Regions from separate parts of the Mesorhizobium sanjuanii genome, predicted to be linked through region 2. Evidence: riboswitches for the same ligand, from Rfam matches in the RefSeq annotation. Region 2 holds a riboswitch; each other region holds the start of a gene.
The links. Region 2 has a riboswitch for thiamine pyrophosphate ahead of thiB (thiamine ABC transporter substrate binding subunit). Riboswitches for the same ligand answer to the same signal wherever they lie in the genome.

Region 1: linked by a shared signal. The riboswitch ahead of CN311_RS23600 (YkoF family thiamine/hydroxymethylpyrimidine-binding protein) and the one ahead of thiB (thiamine ABC transporter substrate binding subunit) in region 2 are both predicted to bind thiamine pyrophosphate.
Region 3: linked by a shared signal. The riboswitch ahead of thiC (phosphomethylpyrimidine synthase ThiC) and the one ahead of thiB (thiamine ABC transporter substrate binding subunit) in region 2 are both predicted to bind thiamine pyrophosphate.

What each region holds. Positions count from the first base shown of each region.
Region 1 is NZ_NWQG01000174.1:5,023-11,510, forward strand. Features, by position in the region: gene fhuB (Fe(3+)-hydroxamate ABC transporter permease FhuB) at 1-1,227, shown strand, start outside; gene CN311_RS23595 (siderophore-interacting protein) at 1,220-2,311, shown strand; gene CN311_RS23600 (YkoF family thiamine/hydroxymethylpyrimidine-binding protein) at 2,326-2,934, opposite strand; TPP riboswitch at 2,925-3,037, opposite strand; gene CN311_RS23605 (DMT family transporter) at 3,116-4,039, opposite strand; gene CN311_RS23610 (hydantoinase B/oxoprolinase family protein) at 4,109-5,908, opposite strand; gene CN311_RS23615 (hydantoinase/oxoprolinase family protein) at 5,934-6,488, opposite strand, start outside.
Region 2 is NZ_NWQG01000052.1:786-7,273, forward strand. Features, by position in the region: partial or broken gene CN311_RS10480 (M48 family metalloprotease) at 1-99, opposite strand, end outside; gene thiQ (thiamine ABC transporter ATP-binding protein) at 360-1,145, opposite strand; gene thiP (thiamine/thiamine pyrophosphate ABC transporter permease) at 1,142-2,758, opposite strand; gene thiB (thiamine ABC transporter substrate binding subunit) at 2,767-3,765, opposite strand; TPP riboswitch at 3,809-3,923, opposite strand; gene CN311_RS10500 (thiamine diphosphokinase) at 4,038-4,682, shown strand; gene CN311_RS10505 (ABC-F family ATP-binding cassette domain-containing protein) at 4,686-6,488, shown strand, end outside.
Region 3 is NZ_NWQG01000172.1:14,295-20,782, reverse strand. Features, by position in the region: gene CN311_RS23325 (thiamine phosphate synthase) at 1-507, opposite strand, end outside; gene CN311_RS23320 (thiazole synthase) at 507-1,277, opposite strand; gene thiS (sulfur carrier protein ThiS) at 1,279-1,476, opposite strand; gene thiO (glycine oxidase ThiO) at 1,445-2,446, opposite strand; gene thiC (phosphomethylpyrimidine synthase ThiC) at 2,443-4,278, opposite strand; TPP riboswitch at 4,382-4,498, opposite strand; gene queE (7-carboxy-7-deazaguanine synthase QueE) at 4,776-5,513, opposite strand; gene queD (6-carboxytetrahydropterin synthase QueD) at 5,510-5,866, opposite strand; gene queC (7-cyano-7-deazaguanine synthase QueC) at 5,866-6,488, opposite strand, start outside.

The DNA of each region.
Region 1 (6,488 bases), on a different contig from region 2:
GTCGGCCTTGCGGCGCCCGCGCTCGCCGCACTTTCGGGCGCGCGAACGCTGCGGCAAAAGCTGCTCGCCGCGCCACTGGTCGGCGCCATCCTGCTGTGGCTGACGGACGGGCTGGTGCAACTGGCGGCCGGCACTGGCGGCGAACGCATTCCGACCGGCGCCGGCACCGCACTTCTGGGCGGCCCCGTTCTGCTCTGGCTGCTGCCGAGGCTGCGCATGCTCGAATGGCCTGATCTCGGCGCGCATGGCGCTTCTCCGCGCAAGGCCGGCCATCCCTGGCTCATCATCCTGCTGTTGTTGCTGGCGATGCTTCTCTCCGCAGGGGTGGCGCTCATTCTCGGGCGTGGTCCGGCAGGCTGGTCTGTCGCCGGCGGCGACATGCTGGCCGATCTCGCCGCCTGGCGCGCGCCGCGCATCGGCGTGGCGGCGGCCGCCGGCGCCATGCTGGCAGTGGCAGGCGTGGTGATCCAGCGCATCACCGGCAATCCACTGGCAAGCCCGGAGGTGCTGGGCGTCGGCACCGGCGCCGGCGCCGGCCTGACCGCGGTGCTGGCGTTCAGCGTGGCGGCTGCGCCCGGTTGGCAATTTGCCGGGTCCGTGCTCGGTTCGCTGGCGGTGTTGATCGCCATGCTGGCGATCGGCGCGCGGGCGAAATTCGGCGCCGAGCGGCTGCTGCTGGCCGGCGTCGCCATGAGCGCGCTGTGCAGCGCCGTCATCACAGCAGCCATCGCGATGGGAAATGCGCAGTCCTACGTCCTGCTGCGTTGGCTCAGCGGCTCGACCAGCCAGGCGACCGGCGTCGATGCCTGGCTCATGGTCGCCTGTCTGGTGCTGCTGACGCTGCCGCTGTTTCTCGCCATCCGCTGGCTCGATATCCTGCCGCTCGGCGAAAATACCGCGCGCGGGCTGGGCCTGCCGGTCGCCAAAGGCCGGCTGATGCTGATCGTTCTCGCCGCGATCCTGACCGCACTTGCCGCGATGTTCGTCGGACCGCTGAGCTTTGTCGGCCTCATCGCGCCGCACCTCGCACGGCTGGTCGGCTTTACCCGCGCCCGAGCTCACCTCGCCGGCGCGGTGCTGGTCGGTGCGCTTCTGATGATCGTATCAGACTGGCTGTCGCGCATGGCGGCCTTTCCATACGAGTTGCCCGTCGGCCTGTTCGCCTCGCTGCTTGGCGGACCGTATCTCGTCCATCTACTCGCAAAAGGAGTACCGCGTCATGGCTGACATGCCGAGAAACCTCAAGGCGTCCGCCGAGATCGCGCTGTCTTGTCCGCAAGACATCATGCAGCGGCTTTGCGCCCATTTTGCCGATCATGGCGACGTCGCCATCGACGGCGCCTGCAGCCGCATCGACACAGCCTTCGGTTCGGCCAGCATGGAAGCCTGTCAGCGCTGCCTCAGGGTTTTCGCAGAGGGCAATGACGAGACATCCCTGGCCTATGTAAAACTTTCCATCGCCGAGCATCTTTTGCATTTCGCTTCGGTGGAGAACCCCGCAATCGTCTGGCAAGGCGATGGCGCGACCGGCCAGCCCTTGCCCTATTTCCGCGAGATGCGCGTCGTGCGGACCGCCAGCGTGACGCCGCATATGCGGCGGCTGACCCTGGCCGGCAGCGACCTCGGACGCTTCGCCACGGGCGGACTTCATGTCCGCCTGCTGCTGCCAAGGGATGGCGCCGTCCCCGCCTGGCCCGTCACCGGCGAGGATGGCCGCCCGGCATGGCCCGAAGCGGAACGGCGGCCGGACGTGCGCATCTACACGATCCGCCGCATCAACGTCGACAAGGGAGAGGTCGATATCGACTTCGTCCTGCATGACGGCGACGGCATGCCCGGCGCGCGCTTTGCCGCCAATGCACGGATCGGCAACATCGTCGGCATGACGGGGCCGGGTGGCGGCGAGGTCCCCGTGGCCGACTGGTGCCTGCTTGCCGGCGACGAAACCGCCCTGCCCACGATCGGCCGCATCGTCGAGGCGCTGCCGGCAGGCGTGCACGCCGTCATCCGCATCGAGGTTGCCAATGGCGGCGAGGAGCAGAAGCTGGTTTCGCCGGCCTCGCTGGACATAAAGTGGCTGCACAGGAACGGCGTGGCCCCCGGCAAATCGACCTTGCTTCAGGATGCGGTCCGGCAAGTCCGTTGGCCCGAGGACGGGCGCAGCGTCTTTGCCTGGGCCGGCTGCGAACACAAGAGCTTCCGCGCCATCCGCTCCTACCTCAGGCAAGACCGGAAACTGGCGCGCGACGCGCATCTCGTGGTCGCCTACTGGCGCTGCGGTTACGAGGGCGATACCGCACGAACAGACTGACCGACCGGTTCGACTTATCGCAAGCTCGGGCTGTTCGCCGACACGGTGAGATCGAGCGCGACATGGCCCTGCGGCGCGCCGAAGCGAAGAAAAGCTTCCGACAGCGTCGCGAACACCGGTCCGGCATCGCCTCTCAGCTTGGTGCAGAAATTCTTCGATTTGTCGAAGACGCCGGACGCCTTGAGGAAGTCGATGCAGCCATAGATCTCGTCCATGTGATGGCCTTCGCCGAGCGGATAGAGCGAGAACTGCGCGGCGACCTCTTGCCCAAGCCTTTCCGCAGTGTCGACATGCGCCCGCGCCGCGTCGATGCGCTCCGCCAGCGCCAGCTCGTGGCTGCCGCCGGAAATCGGCGTGCAGATCGGATCGTCGGGCTCGCCCGGGCAGCCGCGCGACACCGTTGCCGACAACACGCAATGCACGCCGCTTGCCGCCGCCGATGCGAAGAGATCGCGCATGGCCGGGAACAGCTGTTCGGGCGGACCGACGATCAGCGTCGAGATGTCGTCGGTCTCGATGCGGAAATTCGCCCGATATGGGTCGAACGCCGAAAGCGCCCCGAGGATGACGCCGACGAAATCGTCGCACATCGGATAGAGTGAAATCTGTGCACCTGAAAACACGGTCGCCTCGCTCCGCTGGCATTACCCAGATCAGCTTGAGGGACCGAAGGCTTGGCGCCTTACATCTCAGCCCCGGCAATGCGGGGCGCCCCTGTCGATAGGGCACACCTAACACCGGCATCCGACATGCGCAAGCAGCGGGCGCTCGCATGATCGCGCAGCGATGTCGCATGCGCCGAGTTCACGCCGCAGCCGCCGGCCCGGCCTTGCGCGACAGTGCCAGATACATCCCGGCCATCATCAGCAGCAGCGCCAGCCAGAACAGCGCGCCCGGCTGTTCGCCGAAGAAAACCAGGCTCCAGAGAATTCCGGCTGCTACCGCGAGATAGTTGAACAGCGAGAAGCGCGCTGGGCCGATGCGCGCGACCAGCGCGAAGAAAAGCCAGAAGAAGACGGCGTTGATCGCCGTGGCGATGACGAGCGGCAGCAGCCCCGACATAATGCCGCCGGGCGGCAGCACCGCGCTGCCGAGCACCAGCATCACCACGCCTGCCACGGCCGCGGCACCCAGCAGCGTTCCGGCGGCCATGGCGGCCGACGTGGCATCCGCCGGCCGCAGCCATTTGGCGCAATTGTTGGCGGCGGCGAACATCAGCGGCGCCGAAAGGGCGACCAGGAACCAGAACATGCCACCGTCGCCGATGACGCCGGCGCCGGGCGCCATGATGACCGCCACGCCAGCTATGCCCAGAAGCATCCCGAATAAGGTACGCTGGTCGAAACGCTCGAGCCCGGCCGCCACACCGATGAGCAGAGTGAGGATGGGGGAGAGGCAGAGCACCAGCGTCAGCACGGAAGCGTCGATATGCTCCGCCGCCTTGACCAATATGCCGATCGGCAGGCCGACGACTAGGGCGCCCATGACGACATAGGCGCGCAGATGCGCCGCCGACAGGGCGAAGCGTCCGCCGAGCACCACAAGCAGCGCCAGGACAATGCCCGCCAGCAGCGATTGCAGAAAGGCAAAGCCCATAGGCGGCCAGAGCGCTTCCGCGGCGAGGCGGTTCACCGCAAAGATGCCGCCATAGATCGCCGCGGCAAGCAGCAACAGCGCGGCATCCGCCAGGCGGAATCGTGCCAGGGATATCGGTCGATCTTCATGCATGGCCGCATCATGCGCCCGGCCTTGGCCAGGCGCCCTCCCTTTCCGGTCTCAGTGCAGAAGGCTTTCCAGTCAGCGCCGACTGGCGCGAAGCTCCGCCGTCCGTGCCTCGTCGACCATCAGCAGGCCGGGCTCGGCCGCATCCGTCAACGCAACGCCATAGACTGTCTCGGCATCCTCCCGGCTCAGCCAGCCGCGATTGACGGTCGCCACGACGCGTCTCGGCTCGCGTTTCAGCGGATCGCCGTAACCCCCACCGCCACAAGCGGTGAACTCGATCCTGGCGCCGTCCTCGATCGTCTCCTCGCTGAACGCCGGCAGCACGATCCTGTCGCCACCCCGGACCTTGATGGATTCGCTCTCCTTGCCGTCGCCGCCGCCCAGCACGCCGCGCGGCGGAAACGAGGTGCCGTCGGCCGCGTAGACGATCGTCATGTCGTGGTCGAGCGGGTAGAAGACGCCGCCGGTGGCCGGCGCGCCTTCGAACTCGCCAAAGCCCTGCGAGCCCGGCAGCACGCCGCGACGCTCGATGACGATCGGATACATGGATTCGTCGACCTCGACCGAGTCGAGTTGGATAAGGCCGGCATTGGCCGGGCCGCAATAGGTCAGCCAGCCGTCATAGCCGTGCCGGGCACCGCCGCCGGCATAGCCGACGAAGACCTGGTTGACATAGGATTTGCCGTTCTTGAACGGATCCTCGCCAGAGATGACGCCGACGCCAGCGGGAAGATGCGAGCCGCTCTCGGCCTGTCCGTATGGCGCGCCCATCCGCGAGAAGACACAATTGCCGGCGATCATCAGCCGGTCGTTGACATTGGTGGTGGCGACCGAGGTGCCGACCGGATATTTCGGCTTGCCCACGACGCTTCCCTCGCGCAGCAGCACCTTGATCTGCGACTTGGCGCCCTCATTGTGCGGGATGCTTTCGTCCAGATTGTTGAAGACGCCGATGCGGCAGGAGCCAGTGGCGGTGTTCTCGGACAGGTTCAGGCCGCCCGGCACATTGTCGATATTGTCGCGCGCATCGACGACGATCTCGCCCTTGGCCGGGTCGACATGGATGGTTAGCCGCACCGGAATGCCCTCGTCGGCCACGCCGGGCACCGGGTCGTGCCGCGTTTCATAGCTGTAGCTGCCAGCGGGCAATTTGGCGATCGCCGCCTTGGCGCAGCGCGCGCCATAGTCGAACCAGTCCTCGACGAAGCCCATGATTGTCTCGCGGCCATAGCGTGTGAACAGTTCGCCAATGCGGCGCTCGCCGGTCCGGCAGGCGCCGATCTGCGCGCGCACATCGCCCAGCCACATGTCGGGCACGCGGTTGCGCATGGTGCCGATGCGCAGGATGTCCTTCTTCTCCTGGTAGTTCTGCGCCACCCGCACGCAGGGAAAATGCATGCCCTCCTCGAAGATGTTCTTGGCGAAGGGCAGATAGGTCGACGGCACCGGCGCGCCGGTGTCGGCGTGGTGCGACAGCGCGACGACCCAGAACAGCGGCACACCCTCGTAAAACACCGGCATCGTCATGATCAGGTCGGCGTGATGGGTGCCGCCGGTATAGGGGCAGTTGTTGAGGAAGATGTCGCCTTGCGTAATGTCGTCGAAGAGGTCGGTCAGCGGCCGCGTCGCCATGTCCATCGACATGACATGGATCGGCAGCGCGTCCTCGACCGAGACCAGCCTATGGTCGTAGGTCAGGATGGCGCAGGAGAAGTCGCGCGCGTTCTTGATCACCGCCGAGCGGCTCGCCCGCATGACGACCAGCGTCATCTCGCGCACGATCGCCTCGAAGCGGCTCTTGAGCACCGACATCAGGAAGGGATCCACCCGCCGCTCCGCGACGTCGAGCTCAGCTTTGTTGATGGCGTCCATGGCGTTACCTCACGCGGTTGCGGGGTTAGATGATGTCGACGACGAGATTGCCATACTGGTCTATCTCGCCCCGGTGCTGGTTTTTCAGGTAGGCGGTAAAAGTCTCGGCCTCGACCAGGCAAGGTCCGGCGAGACGGGCGCCGGCGCCGAGCTCGGCCATCTCGTAGACCGGCACGGTTTCGACCCGTCCGCTTTCCTGCTGGTAGATGCCGCGCCGGGCCTTGGGTTTGATGTCGCCCGATTGGACCGCAAGCGTATTCTTCTGCCAGAGATCCTGGCCGGAGCGCTTGCCGATGGCGCGCAACTTCCACGCCGTGAACTCGACCACGTCATTGTCGGCGCGGATCGAATAGATGCGCTCATGCATCTTGTGGAAAGCCTCGACCAGTCCAGGCAGGTCGTCGGCCGACAGCGTGCCGTCCTTGCTTTCGAACGGCACCTCGATCTCGAAGGACTGATATTCGTAGCGGCCGAGGAAGGAGAACTCGAACTGCCTGTTATCAGGTGCCACGCCGGCCTCGGCGAGGAAACTGTCTCCGGCCTGCCGCAGCCGCTTCAGCGCCTGGTTGACGCCGTCGAC
Region 2 (6,488 bases):
AAAGCCGGATTCCTGGACGTCGGGAGGCGTGAACATCTGGCAGCTTGCCAGCGCCACGGCAAAGCCGGCCAGCACGAGAAAGCGCGCCAGCGAATTCATCCTCACTCTGTCAGTGCCAGTTGGCAGAACAGCTTCCTTTCGGGTCTCAACGCACGACTTCGAAAATCGATGCCGATTTTCGGAAAGACATGCACAAAATCAAACTGCTACCGCACCCTTTGCGCCTCGAATAGGGCGCGTGGCGCCGTAGTCGCAAATCACGGCCTGCGCCGGACCGGACCGGTATGGGCCGACCTAGCCACACTACTCACACCATGGCAAGCAAACGTCGCATCGCCTGAAGCCGGTTTGGCCATAAATTATGTCCGCTTCCGGGCAACATCTCGTGATCCGTCGCCAAACGGACCTGCACCGAGATAGCGCCGGAAAGCTTCCGGTCCAGAGCGGTCGAAGAAATCAGCGGCGACACCCGTCGCGGCAACCGTGCCATTGTCCAGGAACACCATGTTCTGACTGACGCGGCGCGCATCTTCCGGCTGGTGCGTGACGAACACCACCGTCATGCCCCGCTCCGCATGAACGCCGGCCACGAGATCGAGCATATCGTCGCGCAGGGCCGGCCCAAGCGAGGCGAATGGCTCGTCGAGCAGGAGCACCGGCCGGTCCCGCACCAGGACGCGGGCGAGCGCCACGCGTTGCCGCTCGCCGCCCGAGAGTTCGCGCGGCAGGCGCTGTTGCTTGCCGGTGAGACCGACGCGCTTGAGCGCCTCGGCGACGGCGGCATGGTCGGCCTCGGTCAGCCTGAGCGAAGGCGAACGGCCGAGCCCGACATTGCGTTCGACGGAAAGATGGGCAAAGAGATTGTTTTCCTGGAACACCATCGACACCGGCCGCGCCGAAGGCGGTTCGGTGCCGACATCGGCGCCGCCGATCAGCACGCGTCCCGATCGCGGCGTCTCGAACCCGGCCACCAGATTGAGCAGCGTCGATTTTCCCGAGCCGCTCGGCCCCATGATCGCGGTTATCTTCGACGCCGCGAACTCGACATCGAACAGGAACGGCGCTTCGCCATAGCTGAACGAGACTTGTTCCAGCCGCACCGCCGCGCCTTTCTCCACTCCGGCAACTTTCCCGGCAGGCGTCATGTTCTTTCTCCTCGTCCCAGCCGGTCGGCGGCAAGGACCAGCGCGAGGCAGACGAAACCGAGCAGCAGCGCCAGCCCGGCGGCATCCGCCGTGCGATAGCTGCCCATGCGCGCCAGCAAGAGATAGGGCAATGTCTGTACCGAATCGCTGCCGAACAGCGCAATGACGCCGAGATCGCCGAGCGACAGCGCCATGGCGAAGGCAAAGCCGGTGGCGAGCGGCCGCCTGAGCGACGGCCAGTCGACCAGCCGGAGCCGGTTCCAGCCGGAAATACCGAGTTGTGCGCAGAGCCGTTCATGGCGTTCGCTCGCCGCATCGTAGGCGGGGCGGACCGCACGGATGGCAAAGGGCATTGCCATCACCGCGTTGACGGCAACGACCATGACCGGAGCGATGGCGAAGACATCGCTGACCGTGCGCAGCAACAGGAACCAGCCGGCGCCGATGACGATGGGCGGCACGACGAGGACGAAGCCGGCGCCGGTATCGGTGGCGTGTTCGAGCAGCGTCCTGGCGCCAATGCCGCGGCTCAAGGCCAGCGCCCGCCGCGCCATGATCAGCGACAGCGACAGCGCCACCGAAAGCAACGCCGACAGCAAGGCGAGCACGGCGCTGGTCAGTGTCGCCTGCCGCACCGCGCTCTCGCCCGCCAGTCGGCCGAGATCGGCGCCAAGGCCTGCAGCCACCGTGGCCGCCATCGGCCCGCCGACGAACACCAGCGCGGCGATGATCACCAAAGCGTTCAGCGATGTCTCGGCGGCGCCCGCCGAAAGATACCGGCGCGGCGCTACCGGCAAATTGGCGTCGCCGACCGTATTGGCGCCAAGCCGCATCAATGCCAGCACCACGACGAATGTCAGGCCAATCTGCAGCAGTGTCAGCGTCACCGCGCGGGCCGGATCGAAATCGAAGCGCAGCGCCTGGTAGATGGCGACTTCCAGTGTCGTCGCGGCCGGCCCGCCGCCCAGCGTCAGCACGATGGTGAAAGAGGTGATGCAGAGCATGAAGACGAGCCCGGCGACGCCGGGCAATGCCGCCCGCAGCACCGGCCATTCGATCAGCCGGAAGGCCGGTCTGGCGCCCATACCGAGTTGGCTCGCCAGCCGCCACTGGTCGGCCGGCACCGTTCCCAGCGCTTCAAGGAACAGCCGCACGCTGAGCGGCAGATTGAAGAAGACATGGGCGACGAGAATGCCGGACAGGCCGTAGATGCCGGGCCAGCTTTGGCCGCCGATCTGACTGAGAATGTCGGCGAAATAGCCGGCCCGGCCATAGAGGGCCAGAACGCCGAGCGCCGCGACGATGGCCGGCAGCGCCAGCGGCACGGCAAAAAGCTGCAGGATGAAGCCGCGACCGAAAAAGCGCGGGTGCCGCGACAGGGCGCGAGCCACAAACAGCGCCGGCACCACTGAAAGCAGAGTCGAGAGAAGCGCCTGCCAGAGAGTGAAGCGGGCGACGCGGAAGAGATAGGGATCGAAGGCGGACGCAGCACCGGACAAGTCGCGCGCGCCTTCGAGGATCAGCCCGGCGAACGCGCCGCCGATCAGAAGCGCGATCGCCGCAAGCGCGATGACGCCGGCGGTGATGCGGGGATCAGTCGGACGCGCCGGCATCGCGGTGGCTATTTGCTCATCACCGCCAGCCACTCGTCGACCCAGGCCTTGCGATTGGCCGCGACCTCATCGGGGCTGAACAGCAAGGTCTTGGTCGGCTTGACCAATTTGTCGAAGGCCGGATTGAGCGGCTTGTCGGTCTTGCCGGCCGGGAACATCCAGTTGGTCTCGGGAATGACGTCCTGAAATTTCGGCCCAGTCATAAAGGTGATAAACTTTTGCGCCAGCGGGTTCTTCGCGCCTGAAGTGGTGATGCCGGCAACCTCGATTTGCAGATACTCGCCCTCCTCGAAGGAGGCAGCCTGGTAGCGTTGGGTGTTTTCGGCAACCATGTGGTAAGCCGGCGAAGTGGTGTAGGACAGCACCATCGGCGCCTCGCCCTTGGTGAACAGGCCGTAGGCCTCGCTCCAGCCTGGCGTCACTGTCAGCACCTTTGCCTTAAGTTTGGCCCAGGCTTCCGGCGCCTTGTCGCCATAGACCGACTTTACCCAAAGAAGCAGGCCGAGACCCGGCGTCGAGGTCCGCGGATCCTGGATGACGATCTTGTCGGCGGCATCGCCCTCGACCAATTCCTTCAGGCTCTTCGGCGGCGTCTTCAGCTTTTCGGTGTCGTAGACGACAGCGAAATAGCCATAGTCGAACGGCACGAAAATATCGTCGCTCCAGCCGCCCGGCACATTGACATCCGAGACCCCGCCATGCGGCGCAAACAACCCGGTCGCCTTGGCCTCGGTGGTCAGATTGGTGTCGAGGCCGAGCACGATGTCGGCCTTGGTCGCCGCCCCTTCCAGCCTGACGCGGTTGAGCAGCGCCACGCCGTCGGCGACCGAGACGAAATCAAGAGTGCAGCCGCATTCGGCCTCGAATGCTTTCTTCACTGCGGGGCCTGGACCCCATTCTGCGGTGAAGCTCTCATAGGTATAGACGGTGAGTTTGTCCTGCGCGGATGCCGGCACGGAGCCAGCAAGCACAATTGCCGAGATAAGGGAGTATAAAAGCGTGCGCATCGGCGCCTCCTTCGTTCGCATTGAAAGGAATTGAGGCGTCGGGTTGTCCGAAACGTCTAATCCCTCCGCCGGTACAAACCGGATCAGGTTCAGCGGGTTGGCAGGTTTGCCTCTCAGCCGGTCCGCGAAGATCGCGTCCGGCACCCCGTTAGAGCGTTTCGACACATAAGCCCGGCCGAAGTGCCGCGCAAGCGGAAGTTTGCCGACGGCCAAGGCATGGCCTTGCGTTTCGTCTTTCGTTTCCGGGGCAGGGCTGGTAAGGGCCACGCGATATGAGCACATTCACCATCCTGCTTGGCGGCGATCTCATCCGCACGCCGCTGCTCGACCGCCAGGTCGAAGGCTCGCGCGTCATCGCCGCCGATGCCGGCATCGGCCATGCTCGTCTGCTGGGCCTGACGCCGGAACTCTGGGTCGGCGATTTCGATTCCGTGCCAGCCGATCTGCCGGACGATCTGGCGGCAGTGCCACGAAAAGTGTTTCCCGCCGAGAAGGACAGCACCGACGGCGAACTCGCCATCGCCGCCGCCCTCGAACGCGGCGCGACCAGCCTCGTGCTCGCCGGCGCGTTCGGCGGCAAGCGCGCCGACCACGCGTTCCTGCATCTGGCGCTCGGCGTCCGGCTGGCTGAAGAAGGGACGAAGGTGCTGTTGACCAGCGGCGCCCAGGAAGGCGTCCCCCTGTTGCCGGGCAAGGCCGGCTTCGACTATGCCGGCGGGACGCTCTTTTCGATCCTCGGCTTCTCCGATCTTTCCGGCCTGACCGTGACCGGCGCCAAATGGCCGCTGAACCATGTCGAGGTCGCGTTCGGCTCATCGCTGACCATTTCCAACGAGGTCAAGGGCAGGCTCGAGATCGCGCTGGACCATGGCCGTGCGCTGTTGCTCGCCCATCCCTACCCGCTTCCCGAAAGTTGATGCATGGCGCCGCCGCTTCTCAATCTCGACGGGATAAAACTGACCTTTGGCGGCACGCCGCTGCTCGACGGCGCGGAGCTGACGGCATCGGCGGGCGACAAGATCGCCCTGGTCGGCCGCAACGGCTCGGGCAAGTCGACGCTGCTGAAGATCGCCGCTGGCCTGATCGAGCCGCAGGACGGCGAGGTGTTCCGCCAGCCTTCGGCAACGGTGCGCTATCTGCCTCAGATGCCCGACATGGATGGTTTCGCCAATGTCCGCGCCTATGTCGAGGCGGGGCTCGGTCCGGCCGACGATCCCTACCGCGCCACCTATCTGATGGAGCATCTCGGCCTCTCCGGCGAGGAGCGGCCGAACGACCTTTCCGGCGGCGAAGCACGGCGCGCGGCGCTCGCCCGCGTCATGGCGCCGGAGCCCGACATTCTTCTCCTCGATGAGCCGACCAACCATCTTGACCTCTCGGTCATCGAATGGCTGGAGGAGGAGCTCAGCCGTACCTCCTCGGCGCTGATCGTCATCTCGCACGATCGCCGCTTCCTCGAGCGCGTGTCTCGCGCCACCGTCTGGCTTGACCGCGGCCAGACCCGCAGGCTCGACAAGGGTTTCGGCCATTTCGAGGAATGGCGCGACCAGGTATTGGAGGAGGAAGAGCGTGAGCAGCACAAGCTCGGCCGCCAGATCGTGCGCGAGGAGCACTGGCTGCGCTACGGCGTGACGGCGCGGCGCAAGCGCAACATGCGTCGGCTCGGCGAATTGCAGACCATGCGCCAGCGCTTTCGCGGCCATCGCGGCGCGGAGGGCACGGCGACCATGGTGGCCAGCGACGCGGCGGAATCCGGCAAGCTGGTCATCGAGGCGAAAAACATCGAGAAGAGCTTTGGCGATCTTACGGTGGTCAAGGGGTTCTCGACCCGCATCCAGCGCGGCGATCGCGTCGGCCTGGTCGGCCCGAACGGCGCCGGCAAGACGACGCTTTTGAAGATGCTGACCGGCGAATTGCAGCCGGATGCCGGAACGGTGCGGCTCGGCACCAATCTGGAGATCGCCACGCTCGACCAGAAGCGCGAGGCCGTCGATCCGCAAGAGACGCTGGCCAACTATCTGACCGACGGGCGCGGCGAGAACCTCGTCATCAATGGCGAGCAGCGCCACGTCGTCTCCTACATGAAGGATTTCCTGTTCAAGCCGGAGCAGGCGCGCACGCCGGTGCGCGAACTTTCCGGCGGCGAGCGGGCGCGCCTGCTGCTCGCCCGCGTGCTGGCACGGCCTGCAAACCTCCTGGTGCTCGACGAGCCGACCAACGATCTCGACATGGAGACGCTGGAACTGCTGCAGGAACTGGTCGCCGGTTTTGCCGGGACGGTGATCCTGGTCAGCCACGACCGCGATTTCCTCGACCGCACCGTCACTAGCGTGATCGCGCCCGACGGCGCCGGCCGCTGGATCGAATATGCCGGCGGCTACTCGGACATGCTGGCGCAACGCGGCGGCACAAGGCTCGACGACCGCAAGGCGCGGACAAGGTCAGAAAACGGCGACGCGGCGGCGGGCAAGGCTGAGGTGGCTCAACCCAAGGGGCCGGCCAAAAAACTGTCGTTCAAGCAGAAATTCGCGCTGGAATCCCTGCCGAAGAAGATCGAGGCGGTGACGGCCTCAATCTCGCGGCTGGAAAACAACATCGCCGATCCCGCCTATTACGAGCGCGACCCGGCCTCGTTCCAGAAGACCATCGCCGCGCTCGACAAGGAGCGCGCCACGCTCGCTGCGCTCGAGGAGGAATGGCTGGAACTGGAGATGCTGCGCGAG
Region 3 (6,488 bases), on a different contig from region 2:
CGCCGCGAAAACACCGTTGAGCCTGTCAGGGTTGAGGCCGCCAATGGCGACCAATGGGATTGGCGCGACCCGGCGCTTCCACTCGCCGATCCGTTCGAGCCCTTGCGGCGCCCATTTCATCTTTTTCAGGATGGTGGGATAGATCGGACCGAGTGCGATGTAGTCGGGCATGGCCGCTATGGCCGTCTCCAGTTCGACATCATCATGCGTGCTCAGCCCGAGCCTGACGCCGGCTGCCCGAATCCGCGAACGGTCGGCGGTCTGCAAATCCTCCTGGCCGAGATGGACGAAGGTGCAGCCTTCCTCGATTGCCAGGCGCCAATGGTCGTTGACGATGAGCTGGCACTGATGCTCGGCGCACAAGTCCTTTGCCTTCCGGATTTCGGCGCGCAACCCGGCCTCATCCATGGTCTTGATACGCAGTTGCACCAGCCTGACGCCGAGCGGCGCCAATCGCTCGATCCAGGCGGGGCTGTCGACGATCAGGTAGAAGGGATCAAGCTTCATCAAAAAACCGCCCGGCCGAATGTCGGCGTCGATGGCACGGCGACATCGCGCGGTTCGAGCATTCCCGAACCAAAAGCTTCGCGTCCGGCTTCGACCGCCTTGCCGAATGCGCGCGCCATGCCGACGGGATCGGCCGCCTTGGCGACCGCCGTGTTCAGGAGCACGGCGTCGAATCCGAGCTCCATGACGGTTGCCGCGTGCGATGGCCGTCCGAGCCCCGCATCCACAATCAGTGGAACGTCGGGGAAATGCTTGCGCATCGCGCGCAATGCCGTGATGTTGACCGGCCCGAGGGCCGAACCAATCGGCGCGCACCAAGGCATGAGGACCTTGCAGCCCGCGTCCAGCAGCCGCTCGGCCACGACAAGGTCGTCCGTGGTATAGGGAAATACCGCAAAGTCGTCCTCGCACAGGATGCGCGCGGCTTCGACCAGGCCGAACACGTCCGGTTGCAGCGTGTCCTGATTGCCGATCACTTCGAGCTTGATCCAGCTCGTGCCGAACACTTCGCGCGCCATCTTCGCGGTCGTGACCGCCTCCTTGACGGAGTGGCAGCCGGCGGTGTTGGGCAGGATTCTCGTGCCGAGTGCGCGGATCAGCGACCAGAATTTTTCGCCTTCCCTGCCGCCTGCCATCTCACGCCGCAAGGAGACGGTCACCACCGACGCGTTCGACGCCTTGACCGCATCGGCAAGGATGGCAGGCGAAGGATATTGAGCCGTGCCGAGAAGCAGGCGTGAGGGAAGCGTCGCTCCGAAAAGCTCGAACATGCTAGCCTCCCTGCATAGGCGAGAGGATTTCGATCCGGTCGCCGTCGCTCAACTGGAACTCCGCCCGGTTGGCTTTGTGCACGAGGTCGCTGTTGACGGCGGTCGCCAGCCAGTCGCCCTCATAGTCGAGCGCGGCAAGCAGCGCCGCCAGCGTTGAGGCATCAACCTCAAGCGCTTCGCCGTTGACGATCAGGTTCATTGGCAAGCTCCATGGGTTTGTACTGACTGAAGACGAGTTCGGCCGCCTGGCGCGCCATGGCTGGGGCGAGCAGAAAGCCGTGGCGATAGAGGCCGTTGATCGCGACGGTGCTTCCGCGTGCCTCGACACGCGGCAGATTGTCGAAAAAGGTCGGGCGAACGCCGACACCAGCCTCAACGATCTCAGCCTCGCCGAATGCCGGGTGGAGCGCGCAGGCGGCGCTGAGCAACTCCATCATCGAGCGCGCCGTGACAGGTCCAGTGGACTGGCTCTCGATCATCGTCGCACCAACCATGAAACGGTGGTCGGTGCGCGGCACCACGTAGAGCGGAAAGCGCGGATGAAGCAGCCGGACCGGGCGTGACAGCGAGACATCAGGCGTGCGCAGGATCAGCATCTCGCCACGAACGCCACGCAGCCGGTCGTCGTCCGTCGCCATTCCCGTGCAGTCGATCTGGCGATCGAAACCGGAAATGTGCCGGGCATCGGCGCCGAAGCGAAATTGGACGCCCATCGCCGCGAGCCTGTCATGAAGTGCCGCCATCGTTTGGCGCGGGTCGAGATGGGCTTCGTCGGGGAAGAGCAATCCGCGGCGGAAGCGGCCAGCGAGGTCGGGCTCCAGCAACGCGATCTCATCTTCATCGAAGCCCCGATGACCCGACGTGCGGCTGGCGAACCGCTCGAGTTCGCCCGCATCGCGCGGTGCGGCCACGACCATTGTTCCGGCCCGCGTCACCTGGCCTGGCGTCGCCGCATCCCACCAGTCGGCGGCACCGCGTCCGAGATCCAGCACCGGCTGCTCGGCGCTTTCACGCTCGCACCATGGCGCCAGCATGCCGCCCGCGAACCACGACGCATTGCCGCCGAGGGCATGTCTTGTCTCGGCAACTGTCACCGCCGCGCCGTGTGTGGCGAGCTCGAAGGCGGCCGTGAGGCCAGCGACGCCGGCCCCTTTGACCAGCACTCTCATGGTCGGTCGTGCGCCTGCGGCATGAGCGGTGCGCCGGCCTCGCCCGCCGGCACATAGAGATCGCCGCCCTCGCGATATTTCGCCGCCATCGCCGCCATGCCCTCTTTCTGTGCCTCTGCGCGGATGTCGTGGGAGATGCGCATGGAGCAGAATTTCGGCCCGCACATCGAGCAGAAATGCGCCACCTTGTGCGCCTCCTTGGGCAAGGTCTGGTCGTGGAAGGACCGCGCGGTTTCGGGATCGAGCGACAGGTTGAACTGGTCCTCCCAGCGGAACTCGAAGCGCGCGCGGGAAAGGGCGTCATCCCTGACCTTCGCCGCCGGATGACCCTTCGCCAGGTCGGCGGCGTGGGCCGCGATCTTGTAGGTGATCACGCCAGTCTTGACGTCGTTGCGATCGGGAAGCCCGAGATGCTCCTTCGGCGTGACGTAGCAGAGCATGGCCGTGCCGAACCAGCCGATCATCGCAGCGCCGATACCTGAGGTGATGTGGTCGTAGCCTGGCGCGATGTCGGTCGTCAGCGGTCCAAGCGTATAGAACGGCGCCTCGCCGCAGACAGCGAGCTGCTTGTCCATGTTCTGCTTGATCTTGTGCATCGGCACGTGGCCGGGCCCCTCGATCATCACCTGGCAATCCTTTGCCCAGGCGATTTTCGTCAGCTCGCCGAGCGTTTCCAGCTCTGCAAATTGCGCGGCGTCGTTGGCATCGGCGATCGAGCCCGGACGAAGCCCGTCGCCGAGCGAAAAGGACACATCATAGGCGCGGCAGATGTCGCAGATTTCCGCGAAATGCTCGTAGAGGAAGCTTTCCCGGTGATGATGCAGGCACCATTTGGCCATGATCGAGCCGCCGCGAGAGACGATGCCCGTGACCCGGTCGACGGTCAGCGGGATGTAGTGCAGCCGCACGCCGGCGTGGATGGTGAAGTAGTCGACACCCTGTTCGGCCTGCTCGATCAGCGTGTCGCGGTACACCTCCCAGGTCAGGTCCTCGGCGATGCCGCCGACCTTTTCGAGCGCTTGATAAAGCGGCACCGTGCCGATCGGCACCGGCGCATTGCGCACGATCCAGTCGCGGATGTTGTGGATGTTGCGGCCGGTCGACAGGTCCATCACCGTGTCGGCGCCCCAGCGGATCGCCCAGACCATCTTTTCGACCTCTTCGGCCATCGACGAGGTGACGGCCGAATTGCCGATATTGGCATTGATCTTGACCAGGAAATTGCGGCCGATGATCATCGGCTCGCTCTCCGGGTGGTTGATGTTGGCGGGAATGATCGCCCGCCCGCGCGCCACCTCGTCGCGCACGAACTCCGGCGTGACGAAGTCGGGGATCGCCGCGCCGAAGGCTTCGCCGTCGCGCTCAAGCTTGCCGCGCAGGATCTCGCGGCCGAGGTTCTCGCGGATGGCGACGAACTCCATTTCAGGCGTGATGATGCCGGCGCGCGCATAGGCTAGCTGCGTGACCGCCTTGCCTGCCTTGGCCCTGAGCGGCCGATTGCGAATGGGAAATTCCGGCGTCAGGCGCTCGCCGGTAGCGAACCCATTGTCTTCCGGCTGCACATGCCGGCCGTCATAGGCCTCGACATCGCCGCGCGCCATGATCCAGTCGTGGCGAAGTCGGGCAAGGCCCTTTTCGATGCTGGTTACGACAGTCGGGTCCGTATAGGCGCCGGACGGATCGTAGACGGTGACCGGCGGCTCGCCGGCTGTCGGATGGACGGAGATTTCGCGCATCGGCACTTTGATGTGCGGATGGAGGACGCCGGACTTGTGGATCTTGCGCGAGGCGGGCAGTGGTCCCGTCGAAACAGCGGGGGTAAGGGCATTCATCGTGAGGCTCCTTTGCTCATGCATTGGAGACCCAGTTCTGTGCCGGAAGGATGAAAAGACGCTTCTGCCGACCTGCCGAAACAGGACCTCGGGCGTAAACTCCCGCAAAGCGCTTGCACCGTCCCTACGCCAGTATGAACTGGATCAGGTTCAACGGGTCACTGCGCCGCGAAAGCCAGCAGTATCTCAGCCCCTTGCCGGGACTCCCCTGGTGAATGCCTCAGGTTGAACGGGCCGGCGCTATTTTGTCAAGCGCATTCGTCCCGCAGCGGTGATCGACGACCAAACAAACCCAGCGGAAAAGCATGCTAGTATCGAGAGCAAGTGACGCCCCAGAGCAGCGGTGAAGCGCCCCCAATAAGGCGAGCCCTCATGCGGATTCGGTGCCTTTTCCAGCACGGTATTTTCGGGGCTTTCCGGAACAACGCTGCTGCCACCCAGTTGGGTGAGATTGCTATAGATGTCTGTCTTGCTCGTCGGCAATCCTTCCCCTTCGGCTAGACGCCCCGTTTGTTTCCCCAGAGCAGAACATGAAGCTGCGGCAGTACACGCGCCTCGAACCACCTGTCACGGGTCACCTTTTCAACCAGCCATTCCATGCGTTTCATCACACCGGCCATGTCGATCAACGCGCCTTCGTTGCCGGGACGGGGCGGCGTATGGTTGCCGGGCTGCAGATAGACGGGTAATTGCGGGTAGCGCGCCGCGGCGTCCTTGGCATAGGCATAGTCATCATCGTCGAAGACAACGAGCTTGAGCGCCATCCGCGGCTTATCCTGCGCCGCCTCTACGCAAGTGTCGAATGCGGCCCAATCCGTCGTCATTTCGCTTGAGGGCGGCTTGGGGCTGAGCACCAGCACGTCGAGATCAGCGAACCATTGCTTAGGCACCGAGCCTTGGGTTTCCAATGCAAAGCGGTAGCCCTCACCATGCCCGCGGTCGATCAGCCCGCCCAGCGGCTGGATGGCCGGATTGCCGCCCGACAGCGACACCATCAGGGGCTGACCGCCGGAAAGCGCAATGACCTTTTGCCAGACCGCGTCGGTTGACATCATCTCCCAATCACGGCGGAAGCGACGGTCCACCGCATGCAGGCTGTCGCACCAGGAACAGCGATAATCGCACCCGCCGGTTCTTACGAACACCGTCGGCAAGCCGATCAGCATGCCTTCGCCCTGAATGGTCGGCCCAAAAATCTCGCTCACGCGGATTCCGGGCTGCATTGCGTTAGTCATGGCCGGTATTCCGCCCAGGTTTTCGGCGTCTCGCTCACCCGCACGGCGGAGGTTTGTGGTAGCCGCACCTTGCACCAGTCGTAGAAGTGCCTAGCCAGACATTCCGCTGTCACACGGTCATGCCCCAGCACGTCGTTAAGATGCCGATGGTCGAACGTCCCATCGATGTAGTGCTTGAGCGCCGCCAAGTCTTGGTAGTCGCGCACAAAGCCATGTTCGTTCAGTTCGCCACCTGAAAGCTCCACTACGACGATGTAGTTGTGGCCGTGCAGACGTGCGCACTGATGATCTGGTGGCAAGGAGGTGAGCTGATGCGAGGCCGAGAAGTGGAACTCTTTGGTAATGCGGAACATCACGCGCTCCTTGTCTGGATAGCGTGGAGCCAGAAGTCTGCGTCCTCATAATCTGTCGGGTCGGTGATGCCAGCCAAATCGAATGCTTCGCGCCGTTCGACGCATGTCCCGCAGCGACCGCAATGACGTGCACCGCCCTTGTAGCAGGACCACGTCGCCTCGAACGGTGTGGCGTACTTTGCCCCCTCGGTGACGATGTCGGCCTTCGACATATTCACATACGGAGCGTACAGGCGGATATCGGCGTAGCCTGCGAGCGCATGGTTCTGCATCGTCTGAAAGGCGTCGATAAAAGCGGGCCGGCAATCGGGATAGATGAAATGATCTCCGCCGTGGACGGCAGTGGCCACCGCATCGGCCTTCTGCGCGGCGGCAACCCCGAAGGCGATGGCCAGCATGATGGCGTTCCTATTCGGCACCACCGTGATCCTCATGGAGTCTTCGGCATAGTGCCCGTCGGGCACGTCCACATTATCAGTCAGCGCCGAGCCGCTCAGGTTCCGGCCAACATAGCGGATATCGACGATCTGGTGCGGAACACCCAGCCGCTTGGCGCAGATGGCGGCAAAGCCGAGTTCCTTTTTGTGCCTCTGGCCGTAATCGAACGAAAGCAGGCCAATGA